Regions from separate parts of the Microbacterium sp. NPDC096154 genome, predicted to be linked through region 3. Evidence: predicted binding sites of a transcription regulator. Region 3 holds the regulator's gene; each other region holds the start of a gene.
The links. The regulator HspR, encoded in region 3, represses chaperone genes until heat shock. The targets are predictions, from matches to a motif close to AAGTTGAGTCNNNNNGACTCAACTT.
Positions count from the first base shown of each region.

Region 1 (2,263 bases), on a different contig from region 3:
GGCGTCGGCGACGGCCTTCACGGCGTCCTTCTGCCCGATCAGGCGGCGCTCGAGCTCGGCCTCGAGGTGCAGCAGCTTCTCGGTCTCGCCCTGCAGCAGCCGGCCGACGGGGATGCCCGTCCACGACGCGATCACCTGCGCGATGTCGTCGTCGGTGACCTGCTCGTTGACCATCCGGGGCTCGTCGGCGCCCAGGTCGGCCTGCCGCTCGGCCTCGGCGAGCTGCTGCTCGAGCTGCTTGATGGTCTCGTACTGCAGACGGGAGGCCTTCGCGTAGTCAGCCTCGCGCAGCGCGCGGTCGCGCTCGGTCACGGCCTCGTCCAGGCGCTTCTTGAGGTCACCCACCCGGTTCAGGCCGCCCCGCTCGCGCTCCCATCGCGCCTCGAGGGTCTTCAGCTCGGCCTCCGACTCGGCCATCTGCTCGCGCAGCTTGGCCAGCCGCTCCTTCGACGCCGGATCCTTCTCCTTCTTCAGGGCCAGCTCCTCGAGCCGCATCCGGTCGACCTGGCGCTTGAGCTGGTCGATCTCGACGGGCGACGAGTCGATCTCCATCTTGAGGCGGCTCATGGCCTCGTCGATCAGGTCGATCGCCTTGTCGGGCAGCTGCCGGCTCGGGATGTAGCGGTTGGAGAGCGCCGCCGCCGCGACCAGCGCGCTGTCGCTGATCGTCACGCCGTGGTGCGCCTCATAGCGGCCCTTGAGCCCGCGCAGGATGGCCACCGTGTCCTCGACGCTGGGCTCGCCCACGTACACCTGCTGGAAGCGGCGCTCGAGCGCGGCGTCCTTCTCGATGAACTCGCGGTACTCGTTGAGCGTGGTGGCGCCGATCAGCCGCAGCTCGCCGCGCGCCAGCATGGGCTTGAGCATGTTGGAGGCCGCGACAGAGCCCTCGCCGCCGCCCGCGCCCATCAGCACGTGCAGCTCGTCGATGAAGGTGATCACCTGGCCCTCGGATTCGGTGATCTCCTTGAGCACGTTCTTGAGACGCTCCTCGAACTGGCCCCGGTACATCGCTCCGGCCACCAGCGCCGACATGTCGAGGCTGATGAGGCGCTTGTCCTTGAGGCTCTCCGCCACGTCGCCCGCCACGATGCGCTGCGCGAGCCCTTCGACCACGGCGGTCTTGCCCACGCCGGGCTCGCCGATCAGCACGGGGTTGTTCTTCGTGCGGCGTGTGAGCACCTGGCTGACGCGCCGGATCTCGGAGTCGCGCCCGATCACGGGGTCGAGCTTGCCCTGACGCGCCCGCTCGGTCAGGTCGATGCCGAACTGCTCGAGCGCGCTCTGCTGCTCCTGCTGCTGATCCGCCATGTGATGCCTCCCGAAGACGTCGCCGACAAACTTGAGTCTTGCTGGCTCAAGTTTAGCAACGGATGCCCGCAGGTGGCTAGATCCGGTTCGAGCGATCGCCGCCAGGCGCGCCTCCGCCGAGGGCATGTCCCACTTCTGGCCCGTATCACCCGAGGCGTGTCCCACTTCTGGCCCGTATCACCCGAGGCGTGTCCCACTTCTGGCCCGTATGACCCGCTGATTCCGGCCACACGTGGGACATGCCGCCCCGCGCCCCGCGCCCCACGCCCCGCACCCCGCACCCTCCGCCCCGCGCCTCGCGACCCGCGCCGGGCCACGCGGCTAGGCCGCCGTGGTCACCTCAGACCGCTTCGGCGGGCACGCGAAGCGGGCGCGATAGGCGGTGGGCGTCGTGCCCAGCACGCGCGAGAAGTTCTGGCGCAGCACGGCGGCCGAGCCGAAGCCGCACTCGTCGGCGATCCGGTCGAGACCCCACTCCGTGCGCTCGAGCAGGCGCTGGGCCTGGATGATGCGCTGCCGCGCGAGCCAGGCCGCGGGCGTCGTACCGTAATCGGCCTTGAACCGGCGGGCGAACGTGCGCGGTGACATGTGAGCGCGGTTCGCCAGCAGCTCGACCGTGAGGTCGCGGTGCAGGTTCTCGAGGGCCCAGTCGGCGACCGGCGCGAGCGACAGGCCCGTGTGGTCGGGCATGGGCTTCAGGATGAACTGCGCCTGCCCACCTTCGCGCTGCGGAGCGACCACCATGCGCCGCGCGATGCGATTGGCCGCCTCGGCGCCGAGCTCTTGCCTCAGCAGGTGGAGACACGCGTCCAGCCCCGCTGCGGTGCCGGCGCTCGTGATGATGCGGCCATCCTGCACGTAGAGCACATCCGGATCGACGTCGATGCGCGGGTACATGCGCGCCATGGAGTCGGCGTACATCCAGTGCGTGGTGGCGCGGCGCCCGTCGAGC
Region 1 covers NZ_JBEOSM010000004.1:79,339-81,601, forward strand. The annotation lists gene ABTW64_RS06945 (ATP-dependent Clp protease ATP-binding subunit) at 1-1,311, opposite strand, end outside; gene ABTW64_RS06950 (GlxA family transcriptional regulator) at 1,633-2,263, opposite strand, start outside.
Region 1: ABTW64_RS06945 (ATP-dependent Clp protease ATP-binding subunit) is a predicted target of HspR. The motif match lies at 1,340-1,364, and genes of this name have one in related genera.

Region 2 (2,263 bases), on a different contig from region 3:
GCCTCGAGAGGCACGGGGGAGGCGTCGACCCACGCGCGCACCCGCTCGAGGCCATCGACGCCGTCGCGCGACTCCCAGTTGCCGAGCAGCTGCGCGACTCCGCCCGGCACCAGGTGGGCCCCGACGCCACGCACCACCTGCTCGACGAGCGCGTCGCCCACCAGCCCGCCGTCGCGGTATTCGTAGCCGGGCACGCCGGTGACCCGCGGAGTGATCACGAACGGCGGGTTGGTCACGATCCGGTCGAACGTCTCCCCGGCCACGGGCTCGAACAGGCTGCCGTGGCGGGTCTCGACGTGCTCGTCGTGGTTGAGCAGCGCGTTCAGGCGGGCGAACGCCAGCGCTCGCTCCGACAGGTCGGTGGCGACGACGGACGTCGCGTATCGGCGCGCGCGCAGAGCCTGGATGCCGCATCCGGTGCCGAGGTCCAGCACTCGACCGGCGGGGGTCGGAAGCTGCAGCCCGGCGAGCGTGAGCGAGGCGCCGCCCACGCCGAGAACGTGGTCCTCCGCGAGGGCGCCGCCGCCGAGCGCCAGTTCGTCGAGGTCGCTGGCGAACCACCACTCGCCCGCCCCGTCGGTGTCGAGGTACGACTGCGGGCGGATGATCGCCCGCGGCTCGACGATGTCATCACGAAGCGCAGCCAGGCCCAGGGCCCGCAGACCCGTGGCGCCGAGCCGCGGCAGGGCTGCGTCCACGGCGGCGAGCGGCTGGGCGACCCCGAGCACGAGCAGGCGGCCCAGCGTCGCCAGGGCATCGGACCGGTCGCCGAGCCCCCGCAGCGCCGGCACGCGCAGCCCCCGGCCGATCGCGTCGTCGGCCTCGACCCCCCACGCGGCGCGCAGTGCCTCGGAACGGAAGCGCGCGGCCTGCAGGTCAGCGGCCAGCACCGCGCAGAGGTCGGGATCGGGGTTCGGGGTCACGGCACCATTCAACCCCGAACCCCTGTCCCGGTTGTGGCCCATCCGCGCCGGCGCGTGTCCCACTCCTGGCCCTTGTCGAGGGCTCTTTCCGGCGTGAAGTGGGACACGGCCCCGGCATCCGCGGGCACTGGCGCACACATCGATCCACCTCCTCACCGGGGCTTTCAGCCGATTCTTAGGATTCTTCGAGCACAGACTCTGGCACTCTCACCACGAGAGTGCTAAATCATGTATCGAGTCCTCATGACTCAGGTCTGAACCGCCACGAACAGACAGGAGGAGGATCACGATGGCGATGTTCTTCGACCCGTTCCACGAGTTCGACCGCATGGCCGAGCAGCTCTTCGACCGGCAGGGCCCCCGGGTGATGCCCATGGACCTCTACCGCGACGGTGACCACTACGTGCTGAGCGCCGACCTGCCCGGCATCGACCCGGGCAGCGTCGACATCGACGTGGACGGCCAGCTGCTCACCATCCGTGCCGAGCGCACCGCCCGCAGCGGAGAGGGCGTGAAGTGGATCACGCGCGAGCGCCCGACGGGGTCGTACCTGCGTCAGCTCAACCTGGGGCAGGGCATCGACACCGCCGCCATCTCGGCGACCTACGACAACGGCGTGCTGAGCGTGCTCATCCCGATCAGCGAGAGGGCAAAGCCCCGCAAGGTCGAGGTGCAGCGCTCGGTCGCCGGAGCGCAGGACGTCACTCCCGAGCTCACGGCGTGACCCCCGCACCCCAGGGGACCCGGATCATCCGGGTCCCCTTTCGCATGCCGGGAGATACGGCGCCGGATGTCTGGCTCCCGGCCGCGGTGTGGTCCACCTGCACGCCACCCACGTGCCGCCGACAGCCCGGCCGGAACGCCCGTGACGGCGCGAGGTTTTGCGCTGCACCTCGGCGGAGGCGCACGTCACGCGTCGCGACGAGCCCCCTCCGACGGCTCGATGGTGAAGCAGTGCGGCGCCGTGTAGCCGCGCGCGGCGAAGGCGCGGGCCGCCTCGTGGGCCACCACGTCGACCGCCTCGACCTCCACCAGAGCCACGGCCGAGCCGCCGAAGCCGCCGCCGGTCATGCGGGCGCCGAGCGCCCCCGCCTCGAGCGCGGTCTCCACGGCCAGGTCGAGCTCGGGCACCGAGATCTCGAAGTCGTCGCGCATGGAGGCATGCGAGGCGACCAGCAGCTCGCCGATGGCACGAGGGCCGGATGCGCTCAGCACCCCGACCGTGTCGAGCACGCGCTGGTTCTCGGTGACGATGTGCCGCACGCGGCGGAAGGTGACGTCGTCCAGGATGTCGCGCGCGCGATCCAGGTCGGCCGCCGCCACGTCGCGCAGGGCAGGGA
Region 2 covers NZ_JBEOSM010000004.1:89,084-91,346, forward strand. The annotation lists gene ABTW64_RS06985 (DUF7059 domain-containing protein) at 1-965, opposite strand, end outside; gene ABTW64_RS06990 (Hsp20/alpha crystallin family protein) at 1,213-1,647, shown strand; gene galK (galactokinase) at 1,833-2,263, opposite strand, start outside.
Region 2: ABTW64_RS06990 (Hsp20/alpha crystallin family protein) is a predicted target of HspR. The motif match lies at 1,154-1,178, and genes of this name have one in related genera.

Region 3 (2,263 bases):
CGCTTCACCGCGGGCGGCGGCGGCGCGGGTGGCTTCGACGACGTGTTCAGCGCGTTCACGCAGAACCGCGGATCGGCCCAGGACTTCGACGACATCTTCGCGATGTTCAACCAGGGCGGGGGCGGGCGGTTCGGTTCCGGCGGCTTCGGCCGGTCCACCGGCGGCTTCCGCGGCTTCGGCGGTCCGCAGAAGGGCGCCGACGTGCGGGCGCGCACGACCATCGACTTCGTCACCGCCGCCAAGGGCGAGACCATCTCGCTGCAGAGCGAGGAGGGCAAGCCCTTCAAGATCAAGATCCCGGCCGGCGTGGCGGACGGGCAGAAGATCCGACTGCGGGGCAAGGGCCGCCCGTCGCCGGACGGCGGCGAGAACGGCGACATCGTCGTCGAGGTGGCGGTGCGACCGCATCCGGTGTTCGTGCGCGAAGGACTGAACCTGCGCGTGGTCGTGCCCGTGACGTTCGCGGAGGCGGCTCTCGGGGCCACGATCGAGGTGCCGACGCTGGGCGGCGACCCCGTCAAGCTCCGGGTCGCGCCCGGAACCCCGTCGGGCCGCGTGCTGCGCGTCAAGGGACGCGGCATCGCGTCGCAGAAGGGCACGGGCGACCTGCTGGCCGAGGTGCAGGTGGTCGTGCCGGCGCACCTCGACGACGAGGCTCGTGAGGCGCTCGCGCGCTTTGTCGAGGTGGGGCCGCAGGGCGACCCGCGCGCCGACCTGATGAGCAAGGCGCACGGCTCGTAGCCTGGGCGTGTCCCCGTTGTGGCCGCTATGGCACCCGCATTCCGGCCACAGGTGGGACACGGCGACGGCGATTAGGGCCGCAAGTGGGACATGCACCGCGACGGGAGGAGGATCGGATGAGCGACACGTACGACATCGATGAGGACGCGCCCCTCTTCGCGATCGCGGTCGCGGCCGAGCTGGCGGGCATGCACCCGCAGACCCTGCGGCAGTACGACCGCATCGGCCTGGTCGTGCCGGGCCGCACGCGTGGCGGATCCCGCCGCTACTCGCCGCGCAACATCGAGCAGCTGCGCGAGGTCGCCCGCCTGTCGGGCGAGGGCATGAGTCTCGCCGCCATCGCGCGCGTGCTGGACCTCGAGGATGAGGTGCGCGATCTGCGTCGCCGCGTCGGCGAGCTGGAATCCCGTCTGCGCCACGAGATCGAGAACCGTCCCGGCGCCCGCGTCTTCGCGGCCGGTGCGACAGGATCCGTCGTCACGCTGAGGGCCGGAACGCGCGTGCGCCGCAGCGCCGACCTGGTGCTGTGGAGGCCGCCGGAGCGATGACCCCCGTCACGTGGCAAGCCCTCGGCGAGGCCGTCCCCATCTGGCCCGGACGGGAGTGGCCGCTGGGTGCCACGTGGTCACCCGACAGCACGAACTTCGCGGTCTACGCCCCCTACGCCTCGTCCGTCGAGCTGTGCCTCTTCGACGACGCCGGCCGCGAGACCCGCCACCGGCTCACGGAGCACACGCTGGGCATCTGGCACGGCGCGCTGCCGGATGTCGTGCCCGGTCAGCGGTACGGGTTCCGGGTCGACGGTCCGTGGGATCCGAAGAACGGTCTGCGCTTCAACCCGCACAAGCTGCTGCTCGACCCGTACGCGCTCGCGACGAGCGGCACGATCATCGCCGAGCAGCCCATCTACGGATCCCGCGAGGGCGATCCGGCCGTGCGCGACGACACCGACTCGTCCGGCTACACGGCGCGCAGCGTGGTGGTCGACCGGGCGTTCGACTGGGAGGACGACCGCCCGCCGGCCACGCGCTGGCGTGACACCGTGATCTACGAGCTGCACGTCAAGGGCTTCACGAAGCTGCACGACCGCATCCCCGAGCACCTGCGCGGCACGTACGCCGGCCTGGCCCACCCGGCCGTCACCTCGTACCTGCGCGACCTCGGCGTGACGGCGGTCGAGCTTCTGCCCGTGCAGCAGTTCTTCTCGGAACCAGCGCTGCTCGAGCGGGGTCTCACCAACTACTGGGGCTACAACACGATCTCGTACTTTGCGCCCGACGCGACGTACAGCTCGTCGGGCGATCGCGGCGGCCAGGTCGCCGAGTTCAAGCAGATGGTCAAGGCGCTGCACCGCGAGGGCATCGAGGTCATCCTCGACGTCGTCTACAACCACACCGCCGAGGCCGGGCCGGAGGGGCCGACGTTGTCGTTCCGCGGTCTCGACGACCGCGGCTTCTACAAGCGCGTCGTCGCCGCGGACGGCGGATTCGACGACCGCTACTGGGACGTGACCGGATGCGGC
Region 3 covers NZ_JBEOSM010000005.1:137,154-139,416, reverse strand. The annotation lists gene ABTW64_RS08870 (DnaJ C-terminal domain-containing protein) at 1-741, shown strand, start outside; gene ABTW64_RS08865 (heat shock protein transcriptional repressor HspR) at 858-1,289, shown strand; gene glgX (glycogen debranching protein GlgX) at 1,286-2,263, shown strand, end outside.